Regions from separate parts of the Paenibacillus sp. FSL M7-0420 genome, predicted to be linked through region 3. Evidence: riboswitches for the same ligand, from Rfam matches in the RefSeq annotation. Region 3 holds a riboswitch; each other region holds the start of a gene.
What was found. A riboswitch is a leader RNA that binds a small molecule or an ion and turns the genes downstream of it on or off. The one in region 3 is predicted to bind cyclic di-GMP.

Region 1 (10,955 bases), 4.3 Mb from region 3:
GGCCGGGGGTTCAATTCCCTTCACCAGCATCTTTACAAAGTCGATAGTGGCGCGGGTTTCCGGTTTTTTGGAACTGCGCCTTTTTTCTATGCAAGCATCAACATCTACCATTCTTCTAACCTTTAGTTAAGTAAAGTGGGGAGCATAGGGTTGGATGCTAGGAGGCAAGGATCTTATATGGGAAACCGGACATTCCTGAGTGTTACCAGTGCCGATACAGATTTGATTGATTATGAGAATACAGCTTTCGAGACGAATAATTTTCTCGCTCCAGTATGGTTTTGTCTGGTCAGCCAAGACCAGTTCCAGCGCTATAGCAGGCAGCTTATGCAAGCCTGGAGCAAGATTCAACCCCATATGGACCAACCGGATGTGGAGGATTTGCCTGAGTGGGAACATTTTGCAGGGGCCTTCCAATGGCAGATTCCATGGGCGGATGCTGCAGAGCAATTGCGCCTGAGCTTACCCGGCACGCTGGCCCATTTCCCGGCGCTTTCCACTCCTGTACATGAGTGGCTGGTAACCTTATCGACCCATGTACAGCGTTATTCTACTGCCGTTATTCATCTGGAGCTTTCGCAATATTTCTCATTCACGGGCGATCCCGCCCTGTATCTAAAAGACATTCAAGAATACGTTACTCTCTGGCAGTCGCCGCATCCCTCGCAGGAGAAGGTCTGGCAGGGAGCAGCCGATAACGTTTATATGCTGAACGGGGAGCATTTGCCATGGAGAGAACGTAGGGCAGCTCAACCGGAGCAAGCTCTTGATATTCAGCCAGCACAGTCCATTCCTCCAGCATCCGGGAAGCGCCAGTCCAAATGGCGGCAGGAGATCTACATCTGGTTGCTTGCGATTCTATCCGCAGCCCTCTTTTTTACCGTCTATGTTAAGACCTCCAGTGGTTGGTTGGCGGTGCTCTGCTTCTTCATCCCCTCTCTGTGTATCGTTTTGTGGAATATAATTATCGGTCGTAAACGAACCTCCCGTCATCAGCTCGAAGCGGCTAGGACCTTGAAGAGGAACAGTCGCCCTTCTGATGCTGTGCTCAGAATTGAGTATTTCGCTGGGCATTCCCCTATTGGGGTGGATGGCATGGAGACCGGTCCTTCGGAGGATAAAGCGTTACCGGATCTTATCCCCTGGCTGCAAATCCTGCAAGCGAAGGTGCTCTCATCTCATGAGGTTGAGCTCATCGTTTCTGCTAACCATTCACCAGTCGCTACCTTACAACTTCATTTGAAGCTGGATGAACAGCTGGATGCCAAGGATACCGTATCAGCGGTTAATGCGTTGGTGTTGGCTCATGACAAAGCATTGGTATGATTACATTCACTAACCGGCTTGGTGGCATCTCCCTGGTCGTTAGTACACCAGGATTGGGACTGGAAGGCCAGGAAGATAGCCACCCATCTGTGTTCATTCTCGAAATGAATAAGGACTCCGCCGTCTTGCCATGTGCCATTTTCTCTGGCGTACCCGCCCGCATTGCCTTGGTTCATATGAATATTATGGACGCCCTGCCCAGGGGAGAAGCCGAAGTATTTATCGGATTTATCCTCTTCGGGTCCCCAAGGCTCGCCGAATACGTACAGGGTTGCATCCTGTTCCTGTGCCTCCTTGAGATAAGAGGTGATTTTATCATACAGATTGTTGTGGGGATCATTGTCTTCCTTGTCATCCTGGTTCGTATTAGGCAGAGCCACCATCTTACTGGGAATCACCAGGTTTCCCCTGATATAATCTAGGGCAAGGCTCCGGTTATGCCAGGTGATCTTCGTGAAGCCGGATTCAAGCGTGAGCCAACGGGCCGTTTCTTCCGCTTTGAAATCTTCGCCCACATAATAAAGCACCTGATTTGCAGTGTCCTCCGGTAAATGTTCCGCTTTAGCGCTTGATCTGATATTGATAGCCACCCTGTACTTTTTATGAATATCACCTTCAACCTCAACCAGTACCTGGATATGATTATTTTTGACACCTAGCTTATATATGATATTCTCATTGGATAATTTGCATTTTAATACCCCGTACCCTTGATCTAATCCGTTACCCATAGTCCGTCAGTCCCCCTTCTTAGCTATTATTCTTTCCCGTAGAAGGCCATAGTAATTCTGAGTAAAAAGGTGTTCATCAGAGGAGGCAAGCTACTTTATGAAGATTCTGACCATCCGCCAGCCGTGGGCAACATTAATTGCGCTGGGAGAAAAACAAATCGAAACCCGGACCTGGCGGACCGCCCACCGGGGAGAGTTAGCCATTCATGCCGGGATGCAGGTGAATAAGGCGATCTGCCGGACGGAGCCGTATCAGTCGTTGCTGGCACGTTACGGCTACACTGCGGACAACCTGCCAACCGGCAAGATCATTGCAGTCAGCCGCATTGCGGATTGCTGTGAGGTGACGCCGGAGCTTGCGCAGCAAGGCTGGCCGGGCGGCAATGAATATGTATTCGGCAATTATGCCGAAGGAAGGTATGCCTGGAAGCTGGAGGAGGTTGTTCCGCTGGTACATCCCATCCCTGCTAAGGGACGTCTGGGTTTCTGGGAATATCCTGTGCTGGAAGAGGAATTGTGAATTTCTTGACGGCAATGTGAAGAAAAATTGCTCCAGATTGGCTGTCAGCTGGTATAATTGGGATATTCGGCGGGAAATCTTCCTATATATAAGGATAGTTGTGCTCTGAGGCGGTCTACCGCTGGAGAGGGGCAGAAATGCCGGGAAGGAGCGTATGCATAATAGATGGGAAGCCTTCTAATTGCATGGCTTTGTATGCTTTGTTTGTTTCTTGCGTTCAGGGATCAGGTAAGCCGGAGAATCCTGTACCCGGTAGCTGTGGTGGTGATATGCGGCACGCTCGGGTATTGGACGTTGTTAATGTAACCGCATCCGGGTGAACATTTCATGCAGAAGTCTGCCGCTTGCGGCAGGCTTCTTTGGTTAGCCCTGCTCCATCTTCTCCATACCCAGGTATCTGCGCATATGCAGAGTGGCCTGGGCTGCAATCACATCATCCAGCAGCAGCATCCGCTCGTGATAACCCCTGCAGACGAATTTGGCTTCAACACCCGCCTCCAGCCGCTGCTGCTCATAGACTTTCAGACCACGGGCGCGCATCCCGGCACGGACCTCCCGCAGATCAGCAGAAGCGGCATGGACGGCCGTCTGGATCACCTCCAGATAAGGCGCAGGCGTGCGCAGCTCTGAGGATATAGCAGAAGCATCGCGCTCGAAGGCGGATAAAATAAGCGGCAGCAAAATATAGGATTTGACCAGCAGGTTATCCTGGCTCTCTGCTCTTTGCATCCTTCTCAACCCCTCGAAGAGAACGTATATTCGCATTGTAACTCATCCTTCAAAAAATAATCAATGGGTTTTATAAATTAACTCAAATAATGTGATATATTTCACAAAAAAATAAGATGAATTATTTTATATTAAAATTGAAATATTAAAGATTAAGGATTGAAAAATAAATCAGCTCAAAGGAGAATGGCAATGAGTCATGAAGGAAGTCTCCGCCGTGGTTTGGTATTCGGGATCATTCTAAGTGTTCCGCTCTGGGTATCGATGATTGGCTGGGTTCAGCTGTTCGGGTCTGCCTAGGCGACATTTTATTCAAAATATATGAAGTCTATTAGCAGGTGTCGTCCCTATGGGCGGCACTTTTTTTCTGAGCTGAGCTGCCTGTAAATAGGTAAAATTGCATTGAACAGGAGCAGACAATGAGTTCGAGGGGCCTGAGGGCTATAAAATAGGACAAATGAATCAAATTTAAATAATATAAATTGATATTATTATAGGGAAGAGAGACAAACGGCTACAGCCAATCTTCTGATTTCTCGACTTTTTTCGTCAATAAATAAAAAGAGACTCGCCCCTGAACCCTTATGGTACAAGGGATCAATGAGGAACCATCGAAAAATATAATTTCAAAAAATATACTGGGAATGGATTGACAATAGGATGGGGGAGCGGATAAACTGAAATTAGTACAAAAGTAACAAATGTCATAGACTCAACGATGAATTTACATAAGTTACTCCCAATTTCATACCGAAATCATGTACAAACGCAAACCGGATCGAAAGAACGGGACGCAAAGTCAGGAATCTACTGTCTCTAAAGTTGAGACTAGGGTCGTCCGGCCGCCGTGAAGCTAACCCTTCTTGGCGGTCTTTTTGTTGTTATAGTCGCGTGACAGATTCATAGAATAGTAACTAGGAGGTGTGGACTATTGAAAAAAGGAGTACGTAAAACAGCCGCCATCCTTATGGCAGGCTTATTGACCGTATCCAGTGCTTTTACGTGGGGCACGGATGTCAGAGCAGCTTCAGGGGTTCCTTATACGCCAACACCGGTTTTGGGGGTCGCAGGGAATTTTAATGCTTTTATTCTTGGGGATTTCACACAAGGCGGTGATCAGATTGAAGGCCGTCTGGCAGCGGCGGGGAACATTACCCTCACCGGAGGTTACGGAGTAGCCAGGGCATACAGGAATGCTTCGCCTACGGATGTGCTGGTTGCGGGCAAGAATTTTGAACATTCGGGTAGCGGAGAAATTTACGGAAATGTGGTATACGGGGACAGCATTACAGTCAATGAGCCCCAGGTTAAAATTATAGGTACTAAGAGGAAAGAGAAGCCGATTGATTTTGCAGCCGAGCAGCAGGCTCTGATCTCCCGTTCCACAGAGTATGGGGCCTTGGCTGACACGAATGAGATCGGCAATAACAATTATGGACAGCTCAAGATAAGTGCACCGGATCGTTTCAATGTAGTTCATTTGGATGCCTCGACACTGGCGAAGACCAACTATATTGAATTCAACATTGCCCAGAACGCTACGCTGATTATTAATATAAGCGGGCCTACAGTCAATGTGCCGAGCTTTTCAATGAATAACGGCAGAGCCAGTCAAGTATTGTTCAACTTTTACGAAGCTTCTGAGGTGAATATCGCTAATACCTCCTTCTATGGCAGCATTCTCGCACCCAGAGCGGATGTTCATTATGCCCGAGCAGAGCTGTACGGAACCCTGATTGCAAAATCTTTTAGCGGCGGGGTAGAGATGCACCTGGGATTGTACGAGGGAGAGGGGCCGCCGCCGAGTCCGACGCCGACCGCAACGCCGACACCTAGTCCGACACCAACGGCAACGCCGACAGTGAAACCAACACCAACGGTAACGCCAACGCCGACTGTGAAACCAACACCAACGGTAACGCCTACACCAACAGTGAAACCTACACCAACGGTAACACCAACGCCAACGGTAACGCCTACACCTACAGTGAAGCCTACACCCACAGTAAAACCTAGCCCGACACCTGTGTGCACCCCAACTCCAAAGCCAACGCCGACTGTAAAGCCGACACCAACGCCAACTGTGAAGCCAACGCCGACGCCGACCGTGAAGCCGACGCCGACGCCGACCGTGAAGCCGACGCCAACACCGACCGTGAAGCCAACGCCGACACCGACCGTGAAGCCAACGCCAACGCCGACTGTGAAGCCAACACCAACGCCGACCGTGAAGCCGACACCAACGCCGACCGTGAAGCCAACGCCAACACCGACCGTGAAGCCAACGCCGACACCGACCGTGAAGCCAACACCAACGCCAACGGTGAAGCCAACACCGACGCCGACCGTGAAGCCGACACCAACGCCGACCGTGAAGCCAACACCAACGCCGACCGTGAAGCCGACACCAACGCCGACCGTGAAGCCAACACCGACGCCGACCGTGAAGCCGACACCAACGCCAACGGTAGAACCGACACCGACACCAACGGCAGTACCGACACCAACGCCAACGGCAGTACCGACACCAACGCCAACAGCAGTACCGACACCAACACCAACGGCAGTACCGACACCAACACCAACGGCAGTACCGACACCAACACCAACGGCAGTACCGACACCAACGCCAACGGCAGTACCGACACCAACGCCAACAGCAGTACCGACACCAACGCCAACAGCAGTACCGACACCAACGCCAACAGCAGTACCGACACCAACACCAACGGTAGTACCGACACCAACACCAACAGCAGTACCGACACCAACGCCAACAGCAGTACCGACACCAACACCAACGGCAGAACCGACACCAACACCAACGGCAGTACCGACACCAACGCCAACGGCAGTACCGACACCAACACCAACGGCAGAGCCGACACCAACGCCAACGGCAGAGCCGACACCGACGCCGACAGCGGTGCCTACGCCAACGCCAACGGTAGAACCGACACCAACGCCAACGGCAGAGCCAACACCGACGCCGACAGCGGTGCCTACGCCAACACCAACGGCAGAGCCGACACCAACGGTAGAGCCAACGCCAACACCAACGGCAGAGCCAACACCAACACCGACGGTAGAGCCGACACCAACGCCAACGGCAGAGCCAACACCAACACCGACGGTAGAGCCGACACCAACGCCAACGGTAGAACCGACACCGACACCAACGGTAGAGCCAACGCCAACACCAACGGCAGAGCCAACACCAACACCGACGGTAGAGCCGACACCAACGCCAACGGTAGAACCGACACCAACGCCAACAGCGGTGCCTACGCCAACACCAACGGCAGAACCGACACCAACACCAACGGCAGAGCCGACACCAACGCCAACGGTAGAACCGACACCAACGCCAACGGCAGAGCCAACACCGACGCCAACGGCAGTACCGACACCGACGCCAACGGCAGTACCGACACCGACACCAACAGCAGAGCCGACACCAACGCCAACGGCAGAGCCGACACCAACGCCAACGGCAGAGCCGACACCAACGCCAACGGCAGAGCCAACACCGACGCCGACGATAGAACCGACACCAACACCAACGGCAGAGCCAACACCGACGCCAACAGCAGTACCGACACCAACGCCAACACCAACACCAACACCAACACCAACACCAACACCAACACCGACACCGACACCAACACCAACACCGACACCAACGCCGACACCGACACCAACGCCGACACCAACGCCGACACCAACACCGACGCCGACACCAACGCCGACGCCGACACCAACGCCGACACCAACACCGACGCCGACACCAACACCGACGGTAGAGCCGACACCAACGCCGACACCAGATCCAACACCAGTAACAACGCCAGCGCTAACATCGCCGCCGTTCAGTTTCCCTCCAGTGCCTACGCCGACTCCGATTATCGGATTTATCGTGAGCAATGATGTGGCTGTGAATGATGATCCGCTGCCGCTTGGGCCTGTAGCAACTCCGATAGCTACAACAGTACCGGCATCAACGCCGACACCGGCTATTGCGGTTGCGCCAATAGCAGCAACACCGGAGCCAACGCCTTCAGCAGAACCGGCACCCGATGTAGTCCTTATTGATGATGAGGTTCCTCTAGGCGGTGTGCCTGTGGATGGAACCTTGCCGAAGACGGGCGAATCCAGTCCGGCGCCTTATTATTTTGCCGGTTTGGCACTCGCTGGTCTGGGCTTGATTCTTAGAAGAACCACCAGAAACAGCAAACGTAAATGAGTGACCGGAACTGAGATTTATATAAACAAACAATGATCCTGTGATTTGACAAGGGCTGCTTTCGGAGAAGACGTTCTCCTGGAAGCAGCTCTTTTTTCGTTGGAAATAAGTGCCCGGATACAGAATGTATGCGAAAAACAACATACAATGTGCCGGTGAGAGAGTCAGCGGACCAAATGTATGCGAAAAACAATATACAATGTGCCGATGAGAGAGGCAGCGGACCAAATGTATGTGGAAAATAGCATACATACATGCAATCTGCTGCGGGAAGGCGAGTGTGCTAAATAGAGTCCACCTGCTTCTTTCAAGAGTCTTGCAGAGTGCAATGGATTTGAAGTTTGTGAAGAGAAAGAAATTCATGCTGAATCTCTTACCGTAGCCCCAGCCGTATTTTTAGTTGGCCGTACTCCCATGCTATACTAGGCTCAAATTAATATGGTTGCTTACTGAAGGAGGAACGTTGATGTGGATGATATACCTGCTTGTGGTGCTGATCGTGGTGGCCGGAGGGGTGGGGTATGCCGGATTCTATTTTTATGGAGTAGCCATTAAGCGGGCCCCTAAGGAATTCCTGGCCAAGACCCCAGACCTTAAGATTGATCCGCCGCCGGTGGCCGGAGCCTCGTGGGGAGAAGGAGCGGAGTGGGTGTCCCGGCAGACCTTCCGTGAGGTAGAACTGGTGTCTGAGGATGGGCTCAAGCTGCAAGGCTATTATCTGGCGTCAGCACGTGCTGCGGGACGGACGGTCATTGTTGCCCACGGTTATTCCGGGAAGGCCAAGGATATGGGAGCGACCGCCAAGAACTATTATGAGAACCTGGGGTACAATGTGCTGCTGCCTGATGCCAGGGGACACGGGAAAAGTGAAGGAGATTATATCGGCTTTGGCTGGCCGGAGCGCCGGGATTATCTGAAATGGATCGGATTCGTCCTGCAGGAGAACGGCCCGGACGCGCAGATCGTGCTGCATGGCGTATCGATGGGCGGAGCCACGGTGCTGATGACGTCCGGCGAGGAGCTTCCTCCGCAGGTCAAGGCGATTGTCGCCGATTGCGGCTACACCTCGGTCAAGGCACAGCTGTCCTATCAGCTGAAGCGGATGTATCGTCTGCCCAGCTTCCCGTTTGTGCCGGTGGCCAGTCTGGTGACCCGGATGAAGGCCGGTTATTCCTTCGGGGAGGCGTCTGCGCTGAAGCAGGTACGCAAGGCCAAGGTGCCAATTCTGTTCATCCACGGGGATGCGGATAAGTTCGTGCCTTATGCGATGATGAATGAGCTGTATGAGGCCTGTAAGAGTCCGAAGGAGAAGCTGGTGGTGCATGGAGCGGGGCATGGTCTTGCCTATGATACGGATAAAAACACATACATCCGCACAGTAGGCGAATTCGTGGAACGCTATGTACACAGCCCGGCTGCCGCTGAATCTGTCCGGTAAAAGTCCATAGAACGTAGACGCGCCCGATATCCGCTGACAGCGGTTATCGGGCGCTAATTATGTTCCACACATGGAGCCTTTCCCTGAAGAACAGAGAAGCAGCGGGCCATGTCTTATCGGTATATTAATCCCCCGCCGTCTGTGAGCAAGACGGGTGTCGTTATTCCTTGTTATTTCCAGCAGCCGTGTGGCGAGAATAATCCTTCCAATACGACAAAAGCCCTACCTCTCTTTTGTCCTTGCGGCTCCGTGGCCGCGCCAGTGTGAATCGGAATGCTATGTTCGAATTTAATCTCATAAAAGGGATAAGTACTGCAAGAAAACGTAAGATATTGTGTCCAAACCGCCGATAATATAGAGAAGTGATTCATCGGCCTGACATCTTCTTGATGGGGATAAACATACTCGAAAACAAATATTATTTTATTATAGCACGGGAATTATAAATACGCAAGAGTATATTGGGCTGAGGCCCGGGCAGGAATGAGGGGACAGATGGAACTATACAGAATTTTTTTGAAGCAACAGATCCGGAACTATATCTTCGGTTCAGCTGTAGCGGTACTCGCGGTCGGGAGTCTGCTTATGCTATCTTCCCTGGAGATCAGCCGGGTTGAATATTACCGCCTCTTACTGGTGCTTGTTTGTTCTTTTGTAATAATGGCGTCTATAGAGATTACTGTCTTTCTCAGACAGATCAGGCCCATACGGGCTGCGCTCGTTCAGGAGAATGCTGCGCTATCGATGCTGGAAGAAGCATATCTGCACACGCACCTGCTGCCCAAACGGGCTATACAGCGGATTATGGGCCCGCATCTGCTCGGATTATCCGTTCCGGCTCTGCTGCTGTCGGTGTGGATGATCCATTCTGGCTGGGTCACGTTTCCGTACTTCTATCTGATTCTGGCGATGTGCTGCGCAGTGCTTGTGGCTTGTATGCATTCCCTCATTGAATTCTTCCTGACCTGCACCTCCATTATTCCGCTGATCAAGGAATTCAGGAACCGTGCGCTGGAGCAGTACGGTGTGGATTTTTCCCTGGAGGGCCATGTGTTCGTGCCGATACGCCCCAAATTCCTGGTGAGCTGTATGCTGATCGGTACCTTTCCGCTGTTCCTGTTTATTATGGCCACGCATATCCGTATGAACGGTGAGGGGGACTCGATAGTCGTCGTCGGACTTCAGAGCTATTGGGCCTGGGCGGGGATGGTGCTGCTGATCGGCACGCTGTTCTCCTCCATTGCGGCCTGGCTGCTGACGAACAGTGTGCAGCATCCGATCCATGAGCTGTATCAGGCGATGAACCAGGTGAAGGACGGGAATCTGGTCCAGGTGCAGGATGAGTACTCCGATGAGTTCTCGAAGCTGGTGGCAGGCTTTAACATGATGGTCCGGGGGCTGCAGGCGCGAGAGCAGCAGAGCCGCCAGCTGCTGGACAGCTACTTCTCCACCCTTGCCGTGGCGCTGGACGCCCGCGATTCCTATACGGCAGGACACTCGCTCCGTGTAGCGGAGTATTCGGTGATTATCGGACAGCTGGCCGGACTGAGGGGGCAGGAGCTGGATGATCTGCGCAAGTCAGCGCTGCTGCATGATATTGGTAAGATCGGGGTGAGAGACAGCATCCTGTTCAAGGAAGAAGCCTTAACGGATGAGGAATTCCTCCAGATTCAGAGTCATACTGTGCTGGGAGAGAATATTCTGCGGCAGATTGAACCGGCGGACAAAATGGCACCCTATCTGGGTGGCGTCCGCTCGCATCATGAGCGTTATGACGGCCGGGGCTACCCTGATGGTCTTGCCGGCAGGGAGATCCCGCTGCACGGCCGGATTATCGCGGTAGCGGATGCTTATGATGCGATGACGTCCGACCGGCCTTACCGGAAAGGGATGGACCACGAACGGGCGCTGGGTATTCTGGAGCAGGGCAGGGGCAGCCAGTGGGACCCTGAATTCGCCGGATTGTTC
Region 2 (10,955 bases), 2.4 Mb from region 3:
GGATTCTTGAGGAGATCGAACGCGCCGATTACGCAGCTCTTTCCACCGCACCACAGCATGTCAAGGCACAGCCTGCACGCGCCATCCAGTTCATACAAAAAGGACTCTTCCACAAGCTATAAGCTTGGGAGAGTCCTTTTTTGGTTGCTGTAACGCTAAAAGCGGTATTTATTCAGCGGGCAGATACCGCCAGCCCCCGTAGGCCGTAACGTTCTCGGCACCGGTAGCGGCATAGCCTTCGCAGATGAAGCCCGTCACTTCGCGGCCATCGGCAAGCGCTACCCGTCCCAGGCCCAGCGGAGCCGGGATGAGCGTGGCGAACGCGCCCAGCGCTTCCACCGGCATCTGCCACAGCTCCAGCTCGACAGCACTTCCCCCTGCCGCCTGTCTCAGCAGGCCCGGCTTAGCCGGTACGGTAGGGAGCTTGACCAGCTCATAGCAGGCAGCGGTCCGCGCCTCCTGCCAGAAACGGGCGCCATGCTCCAGCATCTGCTTCTCCAGCGGGAAGCCGCGCATATGCAGCCCGCAGACCGCCAGAGTAACCATGCCGGACGATGGTGATTCGTCACCGGCAGCAGCGCCGCCATCCTCCCGCCCCGGCGAATCCCCCTCCGCCAGCAGCTTCCCCGCTCCGGCAAGCAGAGGCTCGCTGTCCGCCAGAGCGAACAGCGTAATGCCGAACGGCAGGTTCTCCGCCGCTTCCCCGGCGGGAATTGCCACCGCCGACAGATCGAGCAGGTTGCAGTGATTGGTGTAGCGGCCCATATCGGAGTTGGCTCCTACCGGGTTCGCCGCCACCTGCTCCCGGGTCCAGGTTCCGCCGCAGGTCGGCAGGACCAGCACCGCATCCCGCAGCAGCAGCTCCGCTTCCCGCTTATACCGCTGCAAGCGGTGCATGGCCTGGAACAGGCTCGAAGCAGTGTGGCTCTCCGCGGCCCCGGAGGAGAGAATCGACTCCGTCACCGGCAGCACAGCTTCACGGTGACTCTCTACGAATCCGGCCAGATCCGCCCAGCGTTCGGCTACCCAGGGGCCCTCGTACAGGATGGCTGCCGCTTCGGAGAACAGCGTACAGTCCACCCGTTCAACCGGTAGCCCCAGCTTCTGCACCGCCGCTTCGGCCCGTTCCCAGGCCCGGCGGTATTCGTCCGCATGGGGCCCATAGAAGTCCAGCGGCGCTTCCGGCAGCAGCAGCTTCCCCGGCAGAGCGGCTCGGCCCCGCTTCACGGAACGCGACCACAGATCGGCCGCATCGAAGCCGCGTGCTGCGCGGTCCACCGTTAGCGCATCCTCCAGATTGTGCGCGAATACGGTGACACAATCCAGGCTGGCGCACGCCGGTACTACACCGCGCACCGGCCAGGCGCCCAGGCTGGGCTTGTAGCCGACCAGCCCGTTCAGCGCGGCCGGCACACGGCCCGAGCCGGCAGTATCGGTGCCCAGGCTGAACACCGCCTGGCCCCGGGCTACGGCAACCGCCGAACCGGCGCTGGAGCCGCCGCTGATGTATTCGGGACGCAGGGCATTATGAGTCGCGCCGTAAGGGCTGCGCACACCGACGAGTCCGGTGGCGAACTGGTCCAGATTGCTTTTGCCGACAGGGATCGCCCCCGCAGCCACCAATCTCGCCACAACCGCTGCGTCGGCTTCCGGCTGATAAGCGAATTCAGGACATGCCGCCGTCGTGGGCAGCCCCTTCACATCGATGTTATCCTTCACCGCGAATGGAATGCCCCACAAGGGATGCTCCTGCGGATTCAGCTCTCGGAGCGCTTCCAGGAAGGGGCTGATCTGCGCCTCGGCGGGCGGTTCAATCCAGATGTTCATGTCCTTGTCCCGCGCAGCGCGGCGGATGATCTCCCGGATAACCTCCTCCGGGGTCAGTGCGCCGTTCAAATACTGACCCCGCAGCCAACCGGCAGTCAGCTTCGCGGGCCATTCTGTTGTTGCTGTCATCAGGCTTCATCTCCTTCTCTGCGTATCGGTACCGGACCTGCGGCCCTTGCCCATCTCATGCAGCTTCAGGGCGAGCTGCAGCTCCAGCATATCGTCACCGTCATCCTGGCTTAATCCCAGCAGCTCGCAGGCCCGGTCGATCCGGTAGGTGACCGTATTATAATGTGTGAACAGCTCGCCTGAGGTCCGCTTGACGTTGCGGTTGCACTTGAAATACAGCTGGAGCGTCTGGAGCAGCGAAGCATTATGCTTGCGGTCGTACTCCAGCAGCGGAGCAATATACTGATCCCTGTACTCGGTGACCTCCTCCAGCTCGGGCAGATGGTACAGCAGCCGGAAGACACCCAGCTTCCGGTAATCGACATAAGACCCGCTGTAGCCGCTGATTTGGCGGATGCGGGCGATTTTGCGGGAGGATTCATAGCTGAACCGCACCTGATCAGGGCCGTCCGCAAGATCGCCAATACAGAAGGCACAGCTCCCGCTGACAAACACCCGGTTCATCTCGGCCAGCAGACGCCCCAGCGTCTCCTCCAGCGGAAGCTCCGGCTGCTCCGGCACGGTCAGCACCAGTTCCCCTTCAAGGATGGTGAGCTTCACATGCTGAAGGTCTGCCCGGGCACGCACCCGCTTCACTACCTGCTGCAGCTGCTTAAGCTCCGGCTTATCCTCCAGCCATCCGGCGGTTACAGCACGCAGCGGGCGCTCCGGGAGCGGGCAGCCGCAGGCCGCGCCGCGCAGCTTCAGATCCTCGGCAGTAGCAATCCGCCCGCTGATCCAATCCTGCAGGAACTGGTCCACATACTTCAGTTCCACTTCCCGGCGGGCCCCGGCGTTGATCATCTCCAGGCCTACCAGCACACCGACCCGGTCAATCGTTAACTGATCCACTACCGACAGCTCGCTGTTCCACTCCAGCAGCACCAGCAGACACTGGTCTGCCCCCTTGTCATTGACGGCCGAGACATAGGCACGGATTCGCCGTTCTCCAACTGTGAGGAATGTAATGCCGAGACTGCCTTCCTGGCGAAGCTGTATCCAGGCCGGAAGCTGCTCTTCCAGCTTCAGCGCTTCCGCCTGCGGAGAACAGAAGACCTGATCGGTATCATCCAGCAGGACGACCGGATTATGCAGCATGCCGTCCAGGGTCAGCAGGAAATCCTCAATCCCGTCGCCATGGAGAAGCTGCTTCGACAGCTTCTGGAAGCGGCTCTGCAGCTGCGAGAGCTCCCGCGCCTCCTGCACCAGCACCCGCTCCATAATGTCGCGGACCACATCGGAGAAGGAGGTGGAGGCGGGCAGCTCGAAGATCGGGAAGCCCAGCTGATCCGCGAGTTCCAGCGCCCTCGGCGGAATCTCATCGATATAACGTTTGGTTTTGATCCCGAGCGCGGACACCCCCTTCTGGTTCAGCTGGGGAATAATCTCCGCGATCAGCTCCGGCCGGTTATGAAAAGGGAAGCCGCTGGTAATCAGGAACTCTCCCGGACGGACCCAGTCAATGACATCGGGAACCTCCATTACATTGACCCGGTTAATATAACGCCCAAGGCCCCCGGCTCCGGCCAGCAGGGCCGCTTCCTTCAGGTCGGGAATCAGCAGAATATCGCTGCAGGTCAAACCGGTAATTACATTGCTGCCCATGGCTCCGCCGCCTTTACTATAGCTTGGAAGAATAGATATCCTCGATTAGGGTAGTGCCGAAGAAGCTGTTAGTCGGCACCTCCGCCTCCGCCGGTACAAAAATACTGATCTGCTCCGAAGGAGAATCCCCTGTATTCCTGACAGAATGGACTACGCCCGCAGGCACATGGAACGTATCTCCGGCCCGGTAGCTGTACCACTCCCCGTCACATAGCAGCTTGACCTCTCCTACGGTAATATGAATGATTTCGACTACATCATGATAGTGCGGCAAGACCTGGCCGCCGATCCCCAGCTTCTCCCACAGAATCGAGCTCATCCGGATGCCCAGGCGGTCCGCCTCGGTTGCCGAGACAATCTCCCGGTGATACAGCTCTATGTGATTCGGCATAAGCTCCCATGTCATATCTGCTGCTGCCAGCACTTTCGTTTCCTGTGTATGCATATTCGATTCCCCCATGATGGATAAAATGTAGTTATATATCAGCTCCGCTACCTGCGGCGGAACACAGCCGCCACCGGCCCTCCGCCCTTCGGCCCCTGATGCTCGCCTCCGCCGGAGACGTAGATCATCGGGTCGCCGCCGACATAGGCCAGCACACCGCCGACTACAGCCCGCGCATGGCGGGTATGATTGATATCCGAGTCATCCAGCATGATATGGCGGCGTCCGCGGATAATGCCATCGGGATCGGCTTCAGCCTTGGCCAGCACCTGCACCAGCTCTTCACCGGGATACCGGTCCAGCAGGCCCTGCAGCGCAGCGCCATCCACTGCATCCTGCATCACGGCATGGTCGATGTGGTACGGGCCATCCGCAGACAGCGAGTTCCCGAACACAATCACTTCGCAGCAGGACAGCTCACTGCCCGCCGAAGTGGAGGCTACCGCGCTGAATTGCTTCCAGTCCGTGCAGATATCTTCCTCCTGTAGAGCCGCACGATCCACCTCACCCAGTGCTACCCCGGCACCCAGTGCAGAAGCGCCTCTGGAATACCCCATCGATTTGTACGTATCCTCTGTCACCAGGGACGCCTGACGGCTATGTGCCTCATAGATCTGTTCAGCGGTTAGCAGCGGACACTTGATCTGTACAAAATGCACATCCTCCGGTGAGGTGATGCCCGCATCCTTAACCGCGCGGGTCACGGCATCCGCCACTTCGTCCACCTGAATAAGTCTTCCCAGCTCCCCCGGCTGGAAGCTCCGGGTTCTTGCCACACCAATGGCGAGCGACTTCAGGCCATCAGCGGCCACCCCCGGCTCCCCCTGTCCGCTGCGGCTGATAACCGTGAAATGCGGGCTGAGCACCCCTTCCGTACCTCCGGACATCACATAAGAGATGCTGGCAGCTCCTCCTTTTGCCGCTTCAGCAAAGAATCCTTTCAAGGCCATCACAGCATAGCCCCGCGTAAAATCATTCACACAACCGTTGCCCTCCGTCTTCCCCAGCACCGCGACCACTTCCTCCGGCCGGAACAGCCCCGCTTCCACCGCTGCGCCAAGGCCCGACATATCATGCGGCGCACCCGCAGGGATACGGATAACCGAGCAGTTCATCATAGATCATCGCTCCTTGTCCAGAAAATAACCCGTTTCTCCAGCAGCCCGATACACCAGAACAGCAGCAGGCCGCAGAGCGCCGAAGCAATAATGGCCGAGAACATCACCGGCGTATCCATATGATAGGAAGAGACGAGCACCACATAACCCAGCCCCTTATTCGCTCCGACGAATTCGCCAACTATGGCTCCGACAATGGCGAGCGAGGTGGAGATCTTCAGGGCAGAGAAGATATAAGGCAGACTCGTCGGCAGCCGCAGCTTCCAGAAAATTTCACTCTTCGTCCCTTTGTAGGTCGAGAACAGCTCCCAGGCTTCGTATTCAATCGCCTTAAGACCCTTAACACTATTCACCAGAATCGGGAAAAAGCAGATCAGCATCGAAGCGATTACCTTCGAGGTATACCCGGTCCCCAGCCAAACGACCAGCAGCGGGGCCAGCGCCACCAGCGGCGTAGTCTTAAGGGCGATGGCAAGCGGGAACATCCCCTTCTCAATTGGCTTGGAATACACGAAAATCACTGCGGTAGCCAGGCCGAGGATATTGGCGAGAATGAACCCGGTCAGCGCTTCGCCCAGCGTAACCAGCGTATGCGACCAGAGCGAGCTATTAATTGCCGAGACTACCTGCGTAGGCGCAGGCAGCAGATACATAGGCACCGACAGGAGACGTACAGCCAGCTCCCAGAGAAGCAGGAAGCCGAGCGCAAACGTGACCGGGTACAGGGTGTCTTTGATTTTGACCGTCATAGATGCTTCACCCGCTTTCTCAGTTCCTTGACAATCCGGTGGAATTCCGGCAGCTCTTCCATGCCCGCCTCACGCGGGGAGGGCAGCGTCACCGGAATGATATCCGTCACACCGGCGGGCCGGGGAGACATCATCACGACCCGGTCTGACAGCAGCGCGGATTCATGTATGGAATGGGTAACCATCACAATGCTGCTTAGACTGGTCTCCGGGCTCTCCCACAGCCGCAGCAGCTCGAAATTCAGCTTCTCGCGTGTCAGCTCATCCAGCGCGCCGAACGGTTCGTCCATCAGCAGCACCGTCGGATCGGCAGCCAGGGCCCGGGCAATCGCCGCCCGCTGCTGCATCCCGCCGCTGAGCTGATGCGGGAAGTGGTTCAGATAATCCTGCAGACCGACCAGGCGCAGGGCACTTTCTGCTTTTTCACGCGCCTCGGCTTTACTGAACTTCTTCTTCTCGCCCAGCTCCAGCGGCAGCATGACATTCTGTAGCGCACTGAGCCACGGCATCAGGACCGGCTTCTGAAAGACCATGCCCAGGGACAGATCCGGGGAGGCATACGCCACCTCTCCACCGGCTTCCGGGCTTAATAGCCGCAGCATTAGCCGGAGTGTTGTGGATTTCCCGCAGCCGCTCGGTCCAAGAATCGAAATGAACTCATTGCGGTATACATCAAGGCTGACCTTATCCAGCACAGGCACGTTGCCGAAGGAAAGAGAGCAGTTGCGCAGGGAGAGCATGGTTTCCCGGGTACCGGGATGCTGCGCGGCGGCAGTATCCAGCTGTTCTTTGATCGCTGTTGTCATTATCGGGTCCCTCCTTATTTCAAAAACTCATTGGTGAACAATCCGCCGGTATCCTGTTCCTTTTTCACAAATCCCAGCTCGACCAGATTCTTCTGCAATGTCTCCCAAGATGCCTCGTCCATTGAGCCCAGCGGGAGCTTCTCCGGATCAAGCAACGGAATGCTGGCCTTCATCATATTGACCTCATGCTTCAGATCCAGCTTCTCGCCATATTTCAGACCGAATTCTGCCGCCTCTTCCGGATGCTTCACCGCATAATCCCAGCCCTGCATAGACGCCTGCACGAAGCTTGCGACCATCTCCGGGTCCTTCTTGATGACAGACTCCGTGGTGAATAAGGTATCGGCATAGAAATTGATGCCATAGTCGTTCGGGTCGATAATATTCACTTCCTTGCCCTGCTCCTCTACAGCCAGCACTTCATTAATGACATAGCCGGGCCAGGCCTTGACCTGCCCGGTCAACAGCGGACTCAGATCGTATTTGACCGGCATCTCTTCGATTTGCGAAGGGTCGATGCCCGCGCTTTTCTCCATGGCCCGGAAGGTCAGCTCTTCGTTGCCGCCCAGCTTAATGCCTACCTTTTGCCCGACAAGGTCCTCCATCGTCTTGATCCCGGACTCTTTGAGTGTGAACATGACGAACGGGGTTTTGCGGTAGATCGCGGATAACGCTTTGACAGGGACGCCTTTCTCTCTGGCGATGACGACCTGGTCGGCACCCGTAACTCCGAACTCCTCACTGCCGGAAGCTACCATCTGCACAGCGGGGAAATCCGAGCCCCCCGGGCGGATCTCAACATCCAGCCCCGCTTCTTTATAGAAGCCTTTTTCCACCGCGGTATAAAAGCCGGCAAACTGCGCCTGGTGAATCCACTTCAGCCGGAGCACCACCTTCTTCAGCTCGCCTGAGCCTTCCGCTCCCTGGCCTTCGGCCTTACCGGCTTCCGTAGTGTTACCGCAGGCGGTCAGGAGCAGCATCAGCGAGGTTAACAGCATCAGCGCTTTCGTTCTGGACTTGTTCCACATGGTTATTCCCCCGTTTATGAATGATTTAGTATTGCTCCAGCGCACGCAGCACCGCTTGTGAATCACTTACACTGCCGAACACCCCGCCCTGCATTTGAACCATACTCAGCGCCGCCAGGTGATTCGCTTCATCCGTCGCTCCCGTGCAATCCGCAAGAATCAGACACTCGTACCCGCGGTCATTGGCTTCCCGCATCGTGGTGTGTACACAGACATCGGTAGTAATACCAGTCAGAATCAGATGGGTAATTCCTTTATTCTTCAGGATCAGGTCCAGGTCCGTTGCGTAAAAGCTCCCTTTGCCCGGCTTGTCTATAATGTACTCTCCGCCAGCAGGCGCCAGCTCCTCAATGATCTGCCAGCCGCGCTCCCCCCGCACGAGGATTCGTCCCGCCGGTCCTTCGGAGCCGATCTCGGCCCCAATCTGGCGGCTGCGCCACCGTTTGTTCGCCGGCAGATCCGACAGATCCGGCTTATGCCCCTCGCGGGTATGGATCACGGTGAACCCTTCAATCTCCCGGATACGTGCCAGCAGCCGCTGAATGGGCTGAATCGCCCTCGCTGTTAATGAGAGGTCATAACCCATTCTCTCGACGTAACCGCCCTTGCCGCAAAAATCCGTCTGCATGTCGATAATCATCAGCGCTGTCTTCGCCGGGTCCACAGCCCCGTCATAAGGCCAGATGTAAGGTGTTGCTGCAATCTGCATGGTTTATGCTCCTCTCCTGATGTCGCTATCTCTATTAATGTTATATTAGTTAACATTAATTCGCGTTTCCTTGGTATGAGTTAGATTATATTACAATGAATTTGGGATGTCTTCGGTTTTATTACGAAATAATACACTGAATGTTTGTGTTTATTTACATAGTTAACATATACATAACATTTATACTCGCAATACTCCTTATCAAAAAGGAACACTCCGGGTCTTACCAAGCCCAGAGTGTCCCAACAGTTCAATGCTCACACTTTCCTCCTTCTGCCTCTTCCATAAGCTGTAAGCGCTGGGAAACCAGTTTTTTTGTCGAAATAGAGCTGCATATTTCGAGTTTTTTGATAAATAGGCATAATATAGTTGAAAAATAGCTCTTTAAGTACTAGAATTAAGCTTGTTTGCAGAAGTTAATGACGCATAAGAACTATTTATGATTCTTTTTGTCGATTGCAGTCGACCACTATTCATTGCCTCTACAGGATGTATATCATTGATCTATTTCTAAAGGCAAACTCCCCGAAAGGGCAGGACGCAAAGCTATGGGCCTAAGAACGCCAGAATCTGCGTTTACGGTTGCCAGGCTGCCAATAGAGACCACTTAAGCCAGCTGTTCAGGAGGGGAAGCCTCCCAGGCTTGATGATGTTCTTTTTCTGTACGAATTGCCATTGATCATACGAAAAAGTGAGGTTACAACCATGCCGCAGCAGGATATCGAACCAAGCCGATATGAATTCGTAGAGTCCCTGATGCTCGAACGTAAAGGTCTCCTGGATTCATTCTCTGTGGAGGGCCGGACTTCTGACGGGACAACTGGAGATAAGAATGGAATTATCCTCGTGCAGGACAACCAGATATTTATTACTCCCCCGCTCCCCGGAGGTGCTCCCGCCCGCATTTCTGCGATCCACCCTGTTGTCCTGAAGATCAACTGGAAGACCGTTACAGAACCAACCGAGGTGACCAGGGCGGATTATATCACTTGGGAGATCTGTGAGAAGCCGCAATATGAAATTACCGTATCGCCTGACAAGCTCAAGGTCCACTTCACTTTATACCGTGCAGAGAAGTACGCCTGGAATCTGGTCAACTGTCCTGCCGCCTTCGAAGCGGTTGTCCGTGCCCAGCCCAATCCGGCGATGCTGCTGTCCACGCTCACCATAGAACAGATTATCGCCTCACTGGACAACCGTTTTATTCTGCGCAACCTGAACATTCCCGCCCTGTACGCGGAGCTGGAGAACCCTACATATCTTCCCGTTTGCATCGCTGAAGGAAGATCCCCGCTGCCCGGCAAGGAAGCCCGGCTGGAATTCCTGCTGCCGGAGCATACACTGGAGGGGAACCGGATGCTTCAGGGACAGGGAGCCCCGGGTCAGAAGCCTGAGGATACCATGGAGTATCTCCGTTTCCCGGGGGCCCCCTTTACCTTTGCAGGCGAAGTCTTCGCCCGCAAACTGCCGCCCGAAGAAGGCATTCCCGGCCTCGATACAGACGGAAGGGTACTGCCCCCTCCCCCGCCGCAGGATCTCTACTTTGCTGCCGGTAATCATGCCAAGCTCCTTCCCTGCGGTCATATCGTGGCCCGGCATACCGGCAGACCCCGCATCTGCGGAGGAAACAGCAGCGTCCGGATATGTGACTTCCCTCCGGCCTGTCTGCTGACCAGCGAGATGACCGATCCTGCGGGCGATGTTATGTTCGCAGGTGACATCATTGTACCGGGAGATCTGGAAGGACCTGTACGGGTTGAAGCCCTCGGGAATGTGTACGTCTATGGCGATATCCGCCAATCTACAATTATAGCCACCGGCAGTATTTACGTTAGCGGCCAGGTCACCGGCAGCGGCCTGTACGCCGGACACGCCGGGGTACTGCAGCATCGTCTGCATAGCCTCGCAAGCCTGCTGCGGACAGAGACGGACGGACTGCTGGAGGCAGCGCGCCAGCTGGCCAAGAATGTGGAATCCCGCCAGCAATCCGTGAATTACGGCCTGGTAGTCATGCTGCTGCTGGAAGATAAATACAGCCACCTCGGCAGCCTGATCCGTGATCTTCAGGCTGCCCTGAGCCGTATGAACGGAGAGTTCGGCTCCGGCACAGACCCGCTCCGGCAGATGCTTGAGGTATTCGCCCATCCGGGACAATTCACCGGGTACATCACAGACAGTGTGCTAAGCCGCTTCTCCAGGCTGCTCCTCAAGCTGAGCGAGGAGATTGAGCTGCTCCAGGAGGAGCATGCGGTAATTAATCTTGCCCGGTCGCAGGAGAGCCGCCTGGAGTCCGGCGGCAAGCTGCTTGTGCGTGATTCTGCTAAGACTACTACTATATAAGGAGAAGTGAGCGCGTGAGATATAACCGTCTGGGCAATAGCGGCCTGCAGGTGTCCGCCCTGGGTCTTGGAACCAATTCCTTCGGCAAACGGGCAGATCAGGAGACCTCGGTCCGCATTCTGCACACCGCTATGGATCAGGGCATCAATTTCATCGATAC
Region 3 (10,955 bases):
TGGGTTTCTTGGATCAGTATTTGCCTTCCGCGGCGCGGGCTATGAATCTGTTTTTGTCCGTTCGAACGTTACGATTGACAGCCCCGGGCAGGAAGATAGTACAATAGAGAAAGTGAGTTATAAAATGCCGCCGATTGTGGCACCGTACCATAGCGAAATTGAGAGCTTCCAGCCGTTTCTCGGGCTTCAGAAGCCTTTGTTTCAAGCACCATCCTGGATGAATGGCGTCAATGCAGGGCGCAAGTTCAACACTGTGATCTGGTCACTGCTGTCCGGACTGCTCCTGTACGGGCTTCTTCGGCTGGCTGTGCGTAAGCCGCTTGGGAAGGCCCTTCATCCGGTACTTGATGGAATTGATGAGAATGACCTGGATGAGATTACCTACAGGGCAATCGCCATCGGGTTCCCGATTTTCACACTGGGGGCTTTGATTTTTGCAATGATATGGGCCGAGGTGGCTTGGGGCAGATTTTGGGGATGGGACCCCAAAGAAGTCTGGGCTCTCGTCACCTGGCTGTTCTACAGTGCGTATCTCCATCTGCGGCTGGCCCGCGGCTGGCAGGGACGCAAATCCGCTTGGCTCGCTGTACTCGGCTTTCTAATCGTAATGTTTACCCTGGTCGGCGTTAATCTGGTTATCGCCGGACTTCATTCATATGCGGGAACCGACTGATAAGCTCAGGCTTCTTTCAGGCATGCGTATGATCCAGGGTGACGTTCTACTGTAATTGATGAAGGGGTTGTTGTGTAAATGGCTGAGCACTTGAATAGAATTCTGGTGGTGGATGACGAAGAACGTATCCGCCGCCTGCTCAAAATGTATCTTGAAAAAGAAGGCTATGAAATTGATGAGGCAGAGGACGGGGAAATTGCCCTGCGCAAAGCAACCGCGAATGACTACGGTCTGATTCTGCTGGATGTGATGCTGCCTGGGATTGACGGGATTGAAGTGCTGACCCGGCTCAGAGGGGTGAAGTCCACACCGGTCCTGATGCTTACCGCTAAGGGTGAGGAGATCAACCGGGTGCAGGGCTTTGAGATGGGGGCAGACGATTATGTCGTCAAGCCGTTCAGTCCGCGCGAGGTGATCTACCGGGTCAAGGCGATCATGCGCCGTTCTTCCGCAACGGCATTTTTGTCCAAAGAGAGTAATTCAAGCAACAATATCGTGTTCCCGTTCCTGATTATTGAGCATGATGCACACCGCGTAAGTGCAGGCGGCCAAGAGGTAAGTCTGACGCCCAAGGAATACGAGCTGCTGCATTATCTGGCCATCTCACCGGACAAGGTGTTCTCGCGTGAGGAGCTGCTGAAGGATGTATGGAATTATGAGTTCTTCGGAGATCTGCGCACTGTGGATACCCATGTCAAGCGTCTGCGTGAAAAACTGAATAAGGTATCCCCGGAATCGGCAGCGATGATTACAACGGTATGGGGAGTAGGCTATAAGCTAGAGGTGCCTAAATAAGTGAACTTCTGGAGAAGCCTTGTCGGTAAGCTGTGGATCACGATCATCTTCCTGGTTGCTGTCGTGCTCATTACACTCGGGCTGTTCCTGCTGCCTTACATCGACAGTAATTTCACCAATTCCGGGGCAATCAAGCGCCTGTTCATGTATACATGCATGATCGGGTTCTCTCTGACCACCTTCTTCGCCCTGTTCCTGTTCACGAAGATCACCCAGCCGATGCAGCAGGTTATTGAGGCAGCGAATGACATCCGCCGCGGCGAGTATGGAACAAGACTGACCCTGGTCACAAGCGATGAGATCGGCCAGCTTGCTACATCATTTAACCATATGGCGGAAGAGCTGGAAGAGAATATACGCAGTCTGAATAATGAAAAAGGGCATTTATCCAGTGTTCTGCGCAGCATGAGCGATGCGGTAATCACCTTCGATATCGAAGGCCGGATCATCCTCACCAATCCGCATGGCCAGACCCTCCTCGAAACGTGGAGTGATCTTGCCTGGGAGGAGGAAGAGGATACCGGACTCGTTCCGAAGGCCTCCGCTTCCAGTGAGGTGCCGCCTCCGCTGCGTCCGCTGTTCTTCAGCACCCTTGAGGGCGGGGGCGATCAACGCTCCAATGTTCATGTCCGGCAGGGGGTATGGTCGGTGCACATGGCACCGCTCTATTCCGAAGATCATCTGCGCGGAGCTGTTGCCGTTCTGCGGGATGTGACGGAAGAGGTGCGTCTGGAGAAGATGCGGCGTGATTTCGTGGCCAATGTATCCCATGAGATCCGCACTCCGTTATCCATGATGCAGGGCTACAGTGAAGCACTATTAGACGGGATGGCTTCCTCCCCGGAGGAGAGCAGTGAACTGGTGCAGGTCATTCACGATGAATCTTTGCGTATGGGCCGTCTGGTGAAGGATCTGCTGGACCTGGCGCGCATGGAAGCAGGACATACGGATATGCTGAAGTCCAGGGTGGATGTGGGAGAATTGCTGGAGCGGGTATACCGCAAGTTCTCCGTCAGAGCCAAGGAGCGGGATATCATGCTGGAGCTTAAGAGGCCTGAACAGGAGATGCTGCTGGGGGCTGCCGATGAAGACAAGCTGGAGCAGGTGCTGACCAATCTGCTGGATAATGCCTTCCGCCACACCCCGGCTGACCGGAGGATAACCATCCTTGCGGATACAACAACGCTGGAAGGCCGGAGCTATGTGGAGATACAGATTAGAGATCAGGGGGCCGGCATTAACCCCGAGGATCTGCCGTTTATCTTCGAACGCTTCTACAAAGCCGACAAAGCGCGTCTGCGCGGAGAGTCGGGCGGTACGGGGCTGGGGCTGGCGATTGTGAAGAATATCGTCGAATCGCATCACGGCAGTATTTATGCCTCCAGCAAGCTAGGAGAAGGCACCACATTTACCCTGCGGCTTCCTGTCGAAAAACAGTAAACCAAGACCATGCATGACAGCGCCTCTGAGAGCAGAGGTGCTTTTTGTTGAAATCAGCACATTAATATTGTTCATCGTGAAACATATATTTCAAGCTAAGGCTTGCAGGAGGCTGGGCATTATGATCTTATCCTTGGACCAAGGTACTACCAGCTCACGGGCAATTCTCTTTGATGCAGAGGCGGAAGTGATCTCGCAGGGGCAATATGAGATCCGGCAATCCTTTCCCCGCCCGGGCTGGGTGGAGCATGACCCGGAGCAGATCTGGGAGAGTCAGCTTGCAGCAGCCAGAGATGCCATTGCAGCAAGCTCCGTACCGGCTGATCACATCACGGCAATCGGCATTACCAACCAGCGGGAGACCGCACTTATCTGGGATAAAATTACAGGCGAGCCGATCTATCCGGCAATTGTCTGGCAGGACCGGCGGACAGCAGACCAATGTGAGGAGCTGAAATCGCAGGGGATGGCCGGAGTCATTGCGGACAAGACGGGGCTGGTCATCGACGCGTATTTCTCGGCGACCAAGCTGGCATGGATTCTGGATCATGTACCGAGAGCAAGAGAGCGTGCGGGCAAGGGAGAGCTCCTGGCGGGAACGGTAGACACCTGGCTGATCTGGAAGCTGACCGGGGGTGCCGTACACGCTACAGACGTTACCAATGCTTCAAGAACGATGATGTATAACCTGCATGAGCGCCAGTGGGATGAAGAGCTGATGGACAAGCTGCGTATTCCGCCGTCCATTCTGCCGGAGGTGAGGATGTCGGGCGGAGATTTCGGTATCTGTGACCAGCAGTGGTTCGGTCTGGAGATTCCTATCCGGTCGGTGCTGGGGGACCAGCAGGCGGCACTCTTTGGCCATACCTGCCTGGAAGCCGGCAGTGCCAAGAATACCTATGGAACAGGCTGCTTCATCCTTATGAATACAGGCACTGAAGCTGTGGCATCCAGTCATGGCCTATTGACCACTGTAGCCTGGGGCATGGGCGATGAGCTCTATTATGCGCTGGAGGGCAGTGTGTTTGTGGCTGGAGCGGCTGTGCAGTGGCTGCAGGAGGGGCTGGGGCTGATCGTCGCGCCCGCCGACTCGGAAGAGAAGGCCAGCGAGGTGGACGAGAGTGAAGGAGTTGTAGTGGTGCCTGCCTTTACCGGCCTGGGTGCGCCTTACTGGGATATGTATGCGCGGGGCGCCATATTCGGCTTGACGCGGGGGACCACCTCCGCACATCTGGTACGGGCTACACTGGAATCACTGGCCTTCCAGTCCCGCGATGTCATCGACGCGATGCAGAAGGACGCCGGCATGCCGCTCACCGGTCTGAGGGTAGACGGCGGTGCGGTGCGCAACAATCTGCTGATGCAGTTCCAGGCCGATATTCTGGGCAGCGAAGTGACACGTACAACCTATGCGGAGACTACAGCACTTGGCGCTGCGCTGCTCGCCGGACTTACCTCCGGGGTATGGACCCGTGAGCAGCTGGAGAGCTTCAATACGGCCGAGAAGGTCTTCTCGCCGCAGATGGAGCCGGAGGAACGGGAACGCAGATACGGCGCCTGGCAGGATGCTGTATCGCGCACGATGGGCTGGGAGAAGCATGAGGGCAAGCACGAAGGCAGACTTTAGAGCAGAGTAGAGGCATTAAGAACAGAAACGGCCCGCAGGCAGAAACTCTGCTGCGGGCCGTTTGCTTACTCTGAAACAGAAGTGAACGGTCGGTAAGACTAGTACTCCATTACAAATGCAACGTTCTGCCATCCGGCACCTACGGTCCAGAACAGGACCTTGTCTCCGCGTTCAAGCTGCCTTGTAGTGACGGCTTTGTGAAGGGCAATGAATGGGCTGCTGGTCGAGGTATAGCCGAACTCATCGCCTATGTAGACTGCGGCCTCAGGGTTAATGCCGGTTTTGCCGGAGACGGCCTGGATGTTCGGAAGAGACAGCTGTGAGAAGCAGGCAGCCTTGACCGATTCAGGGGCAATCCCGTTGTTGCTCAGCAGAGTGTTGATCGATTCGGAAGCAGCATCCACACAGATGGAATCATCGAATGGAATGAACTTCACATTGAACTCTCCTGCGGCCACACCGGTGCGTCCGAGCTTAGCCAGGCCTTCTGCCGGGAACAGAGAGTTGCCGTACACACAGGTGTCTGTCTGGTAGATAGAGTCAATGAAGCCGACCGAATGCTCATCGCGCTCCAGAATGACAGCGGCAGCGGCATCACCAAAGTTCGCGTAATATACCGGATCATTCTTGTCCGCATGCGGCGCCACATAATCGGAGCCGATGACGAGAGCGCGGCGGATTCTCGGGTTCGCCATCATCTGGCGGCTGACCTGTTCAACCGAGGCGGTCATTCCGGCACAGTTGGCATTGCTGTCAATACAGATGGTATGCGAGGCCCCGTTAATCAGGCGGTGAATCATCAATGAGTTCGTAGGAAATATATATTCAGGAGTCTGGCTTGCATAAGCGATCAGGTCAATGTCAGGGCCGGTAAGACCGGTCTTCTCCAGAACATTACTTGCGGCTTCAAAAGCCATTGTCAGGGAGTTCTCATCCGGGCTGTCGATGCTGTAGCGGTTTTGACGGCCCAGAGTAGCCAGCAGTCCACGGATATCAATACCTTTATCGTCAAAATGCTGTATGAAAAAGTCATTGCCGATTCTTTTGTCTGGATGGTAGATATCAATGTCCTTAATGCGAATCCCCGCCATAGTACAGACCTCCTAAAGTTTTGTTAGCTATACTTCTCACGAATCTGCTTCTTACAAAACTCTCTTCCGGCATTAGCAGCCGGTTCAATGAATGAATTAGCATGTGCGTTTCAAGCGGCTGATTTAGGTTTAAATTGTATTTATTAAGCTTGTACGGTTGAAGTGATCTCCAGGTTCTCAAGTCCGGCTTTGCGGCCCAGGCGTGCCAGCTGCATTTTGAGGATCGGGTTATTTTCCAGGGTAAGACTCACTTTCTGGAAGCCGTCAGCCTTGAACATGATGAAGCAGCCTTCAAGCAGCGGTACAACATCAGGAGCTGTTACATTCAGCTTGCGGCAGTCGATCTCTAGTGCATATTCAGCAGGGCTGATCGGGTTAATGGTCTGCTGGTAAGCCTGTATGGATTTGAGCCCGTCCTCGTTAGAGAAGGTTCCCTCCAGCTCAATATTGATTACTTTCTTCGCAGTATCTGTCTTCAAAATAAATTGTCCCATGTTGATCTCTCCCTAAGTGTAATTTCCAATACCTCCAAAACATTATTTCTGCGACTCTATTCGACAAAACCGCAGTTCGATTTGGGATATTTTGCCTTCATTATAACCAGATCATCCTGAAATGTGCAATTGAAAAGTCGAAATTTGTAGAATTATGAAGATTTTTCTTTGATCTCCTCCAGGGTATCCAGCAGCACATTAAAGGCCGAAATCACCCGGGGGGCACCGACGCAAGGGGTCAGATGCAGCAGCACACCCTTGATCTGCTCGACGGTCATGCCAACGCGGAGCGCCATTACATAATGAACCCCCAGCTGTTCATATTGCCCCATCGTAATCAGAGACGAGATCACTGCAATCTCCTTCCAGTCAGAGCCAATCGTGGTCCGCTGAAAAATATCGCCATAAGCATTGCCCATGATATATTCGGCTAATTCCGGAAAATGCTCTTTGATCGGAGCCAGGGCCTTGGCCCCATAATCTCCTGAGAGATCAGTGAAATGATCGAGTCCGCTGTTCATGCTCTTGTTCACGTTATGTCCTCCTGACAGTAGGTTAGAAAAGGTGTGCGGATATGGCTTCCTTACGTAAGATCCAGCGTTCGGTGCGCCGTAGGAGGCATTTCATCACGGTCAGTCAGCAGTTCAATGACAGCTGCCTTGTTAAGGGCCACAGCTTCGCGGATTGCGGCAGCGAACTCCTCCTGCGTCTCGCAGCGGAAGCCGGCTGCACCCAGCGATTCGGCGAATTTCACGGCATCCATCGGAACCTCGAAGATCGTACCGTCAATCCGGCCGGTCGTTTTCTCCATGCCCTTGAGCGCCATATCCAGCTGCATATTGTTCACCACGATGAAAATTACCGGAATGTCCTTGCAAACGGCCGTGTTTATTTCAGCTCCGAGCATCATAAAACAGCCGTCCCCGGTAATACAGAAGACAGTCTCCCCGGGAGAGGCAGCCTTGGCGCCGATGGACATGCCAATTGAATTGCCCATACAGGCAAAGTAGGCATCGAATATGAAGCTGCCGGGCCTGCGGACATTGAACCATTTCACAGCATTGAAGCCATGGCTGCCGTCATCTACAAACACGCTGCTGTTGTAAGGAATCAAGTCGCTCATCGTGCTCATTACCGAAGCCAGAGAGAGGCCGGCCAGCACGGGCAGCTCGTCATTGTAAGCATTGGAGATTGTGATTTCATGCCTGGTGACCGTAGAGGAGTCCAGCTTCTGAAGATACAGTGCCAGGTTGTCCCTTAAGTCCCCGCCGACAGCGATGGTGGATGAGGACAGTATTTTGCCGACAAAGGTTGGATCTACATCGAACTGGATCAGCTGCTGCGGATGATTCTCCGGCTTCAGGTTGCAGATGGTCATGTCGCTCAGCCGGGAGCCCAGAACAATGAACAGATCACTGTTGTTCAGCAATTCATCGCCGTGCGAAGAGCCGCCGACGCCGACCGGACCGTGGTAGAGCGGGTGATCATAAGCTATGGCGCCTTTGCCGCCTGGAGAGGTGACTACAGGAATGTTGAAGGTTTCGGCCAGCTGGACCAGTTCCTGATGGGCACCTGAACGGTTGACGCCTTTACCGGCAATGATCAGCGGTCTGGCGGATTGATTAATCGCCGAGATGACCCGGTCATAGTTCTGATAACTGACTAGTCCCTCGCGTTCCGGCAGAACAATCCGGCATTCCGCGAGCCGCTCTGTCTGCACATCAAACGGAATGCAGAGATGGACCGGACCTTTCCGGTCACCGAGGGCGATGGATAGGGCATGGTTGAAAATCGTGCTGAAGTGATCGCCGCGTTCAACGAGCTTGCTGAAGAGGGTGGCCGGCCGGAACATATCCGCCAAATCAGCCAGATAGGAAGTGGAATCCTGACATTGGGGAATGCCCAGCTCCTTGATGGACTGATGTCCGGTGATGAAGAGGACGGGAAGATTATTGGCCTTGGCATGCGCTGCTGCGGTGAGCAGATTCGTTCCGCCCGGACCGGAGGTGCCGAAGGCTACCCCGAGACTGCCGGTCTTCAGAGCATAACCGCCGGCGGCGAAGCCGGAGCTGGATTCGTGCCGGCCGGGGATGAACTCTATACCGTAGTCAACCATTTTCAAAGCGATGGGGCAAATAGACTTGCCTATGATTCCAAAAGAATGAGTGACTCCCAGATTGCGTAATGCTTCCGCCATATAATCTGCAACTGTCTTCAGAACATCCACCCCGCAAGTTGTTATTTGTATACGTCAGCAATAGAAAACCTGTACTCAACATTGGAGCACAGGTCTGTTGCACGAATCACCATAATCAAACGCGAAACCTAAGGCGTTCACAGTTTTTCAGCAACCTGGCTGTCATGATCCCACTTCAGAAATGAGACTGTAGATCCATGGCTTTGCGTCATTCCCTTTCGGTGAATTTTGCCGGTATGCGGTTATAAATGAATTTGTGGAGAATTTTCCTTTACAATATATTCCTTGCTCCTCTTTTGTCAATAACCCCTGTGAGAAGAAACTCGGAATTTGACGAATATTCAGGAGTAAAAATGGCTAAATATTTGGATTTTCAAACTTTTGAAAATGGTTGTCTCTGGAAGACTAAAGTCTTAAAATGCAAATGGCCATTTAGGTTGGTTAATATGGGAAGTGAGCCCAAAGACTCATTACATTCCTGATTTACTGCAAAATATTAAGAAATCGCTAGATATACAGCATTGCAAATTTCGGTGATAGGACTTAAGTAGCGGTGATGTGAGAGGTTAGCTTATAGACAATCTATGACAATAGAACGACTATAGTAAAGAAGTGCAAAGCACGTTTTTTACCGTTATGCACAATTTCAACAATTTGTGAATATTACATAACAATCTTTGTTTTGCCCAAAAAAAGAGACACCTCCCGCAGAAAATTCCGCAGGCGTGTCTCTTTGTGCCGGGGTTAAAATTTGAAAATATGAATCGTTTTTTGCAGGTTGAAGACTGCGGAGGTCATCTTCTCTGTCTCCTCAGCTACGGATTGCAGAGCATGAATCTGTTCGTTCATTGCTGCGGATACCTCTTCCGTCCCTGCGGCGGTCTCCTGGGTGATGGCTGAGATATTCTCGATCGCCCCGGAGATCTTGAGCGCGCTCTCCAGCATAAGGTCACTCTCTGCGGAGAAAGAGGCAATCTGCTCGGTTATGTATTGGACACTATGCACAATTTGAGCAAAGATGTTGGCCGTCTCCGTAATCATCTCATTCTGCACCTGGACTACCTCTTCGTTAATGGCGATGTTATCAATAGCCTGCTTGATATCCGCTTCGATGCTGCGTACCAGACCGAACACCTCTTTGGTTGAAGCGGTGGATTCCTCGGCCAGCTTGCGGACCTCCTGGGCAACAACTGCGAACCCGCGGCCATGCTCGCCTGCACGGGCGGCTTCAATAGAAGCATTGAGCGACAGCAGATTGGTCTGTTCAGCAATTTCAGTAATCGTCTTGGTAATCATCGTAATGCCTCGTGCGTTATGCGATAGGGCTTCGATGGTATCCGCCACCTTCCGGGTAGCCTGGATGTTCTTGCGCATGCCTTCGGCTTGGGTATCCACCGATTGCCGCCCCTGTTCTACCAATTCCAGCGTATGTACAGACCTTCTATTCATTTCCTTGGTGGAATTCGTATAATTGGAGACTTTGATTTCGATATCCTTGATCGATTCGGTCATATCAGCGATATCCACCGAGATTTCGTTAGCACCGAGGGCCAGTTCATTGGAGGAGGAGGCCACCTGCGCCATGACAAACTTCAGGTTCTGATTCTTGTCTTCAATCCCGCGGCTGGCGTCCATAACCTGACGGGTAATCTGTGAGGCATCGGTGAGGATTTTTTTGAGCTTGTCAATCATGGTGTTGAAGGAGCGGCTAATGTCGCCCATGGAGCCATTCTCGTCAGCACGGCTGGTGAAGTCGCCTTTGGCAATCGTGTGCGTCACATTGGAGATATCCTCAAATGAAGATGTAAGCGTTCTCTCAATGAAGCGCGCAAGCGGGTAAGTCAGCGCTGCCAGGACAGCGACAAGAATAATGCCGATGAGCAGCCTGTCCATAAGGATTAGCGTAATTAAGACAGGGACAGCGAATAAAGCGGCAACCAGGTAACATCCGGTGACGATTTTTTGTTTCAACGGCAGCTTGTTCATCCAGTCCATAATGTAAAGTCCCCCTATAAATAATAATGTGTATTGTAATATTATAGGGGATACTAGTGCATTTGGTCTATTATTAAAAATCGTATAATGCTGCCGCTTCGCGCAGAGCCGCAGCAACCGTATCCGCAAGCTCAGGCGGTGCCGTCACCTTGATGCCCTGACCCAGGGACAGGATGATCCGGCACGCAGACTCCGGTGTGTTGAACTCGACCTCGGCCCTGATCCAGCCCGGGGCCTCAGAAGGCTCCTGGTGCAACAGGGCGACGTATCGCTCCTTCTGCAGCTCCTTCATTGTTTGCTCTCTTACAAGCAGGCTGGAGGGGTACCTGGGCAAGGCAGACTTGAATGCGGCGGTGGAGGTCTCCCAGTAGCGGGACAGGTCAAAATCCTCCGGCAGCTCAAATAGCTCATCTGTGACTTTGGCCTCAGTGATTCTGGAGACCCGGTAGGTCCGCAGCAGCCCGCCGCTATGCTCGGCAACTACGTACCATACGCCGCGCTTGACCACCAGCCCCAGCGGTGCAACCAGCCGCTTCGCAGCGTCCTCCCCGCGCAGATAGGTGATGCTCACCTTGCGGTTCTCCCATAAGGCTTCCTGCAAAGCGGTCAGGCAGGGATAGGTCTCCCCGGAGGGATGCCACCC

Region 1: another riboswitch for cyclic di-GMP. It lies ahead of MKX51_RS00845 (choice-of-anchor A family protein); the one in region 3 lies ahead of MKX51_RS19390 (thiamine pyrophosphate-binding protein).
Region 2: another riboswitch for cyclic di-GMP. It lies ahead of MKX51_RS29650 (flagellar assembly protein A); the one in region 3 lies ahead of MKX51_RS19390 (thiamine pyrophosphate-binding protein).

Annotation. Positions count from the first base shown of each region.
Region 1 is NZ_JBBOCJ010000001.1:185,693-196,647, forward strand. It holds gene MKX51_RS00825 (hypothetical protein) at 178-1,326, shown strand; gene MKX51_RS00830 (YukJ family protein) at 1,305-2,057, opposite strand; gene MKX51_RS00835 (ASCH domain-containing protein) at 2,155-2,577, shown strand; gene MKX51_RS00840 (hypothetical protein) at 2,941-3,306, opposite strand; cyclic di-GMP riboswitch class I at 4,064-4,156, shown strand; gene MKX51_RS00845 (choice-of-anchor A family protein) at 4,238-7,549, shown strand; gene MKX51_RS00850 (alpha/beta hydrolase) at 8,022-8,987, shown strand; gene MKX51_RS00855 (HD-GYP domain-containing protein) at 9,483-10,955, shown strand, end outside.
Region 2 is NZ_JBBOCJ010000001.1:6,905,575-6,916,529, forward strand. It holds gene MKX51_RS29605 (FUSC family protein) at 1-122, shown strand, start outside; gene atzF (allophanate hydrolase) at 169-1,956, opposite strand; gene MKX51_RS29615 (PucR family transcriptional regulator) at 1,963-3,600, opposite strand; gene MKX51_RS29620 (cupin domain-containing protein) at 3,617-4,045, opposite strand; gene MKX51_RS29625 (ring-opening amidohydrolase) at 4,093-5,163, opposite strand; gene MKX51_RS29630 (ABC transporter permease) at 5,160-5,912, opposite strand; gene MKX51_RS29635 (ABC transporter ATP-binding protein) at 5,909-6,718, opposite strand; gene MKX51_RS29640 (ABC transporter substrate-binding protein) at 6,733-7,746, opposite strand; gene biuH (biuret amidohydrolase) at 7,772-8,455, opposite strand; cyclic di-GMP riboswitch class I at 8,961-9,053, shown strand; gene MKX51_RS29650 (flagellar assembly protein A) at 9,161-10,795, shown strand; gene MKX51_RS29655 (aldo/keto reductase) at 10,810-10,955, shown strand, end outside.
Region 3 is NZ_JBBOCJ010000001.1:4,507,188-4,518,142, reverse strand. It holds gene ccsA (cytochrome c biogenesis protein CcsA) at 1-673, shown strand, start outside; gene MKX51_RS19420 (response regulator transcription factor) at 752-1,468, shown strand; gene MKX51_RS19415 (HAMP domain-containing sensor histidine kinase) at 1,469-2,908, shown strand; gene glpK (glycerol kinase GlpK) at 3,030-4,535, shown strand; gene MKX51_RS19405 (3-oxoacyl-[acyl-carrier-protein] synthase III C-terminal domain-containing protein) at 4,634-5,626, opposite strand; gene MKX51_RS19400 (hypothetical protein) at 5,770-6,120, opposite strand; gene MKX51_RS19395 (carboxymuconolactone decarboxylase family protein) at 6,273-6,653, opposite strand; gene MKX51_RS19390 (thiamine pyrophosphate-binding protein) at 6,704-8,317, opposite strand; cyclic di-GMP riboswitch class I at 8,464-8,560, opposite strand; gene MKX51_RS19385 (methyl-accepting chemotaxis protein) at 9,062-10,312, opposite strand; gene MKX51_RS19380 (helix-turn-helix transcriptional regulator) at 10,386-10,955, opposite strand, start outside.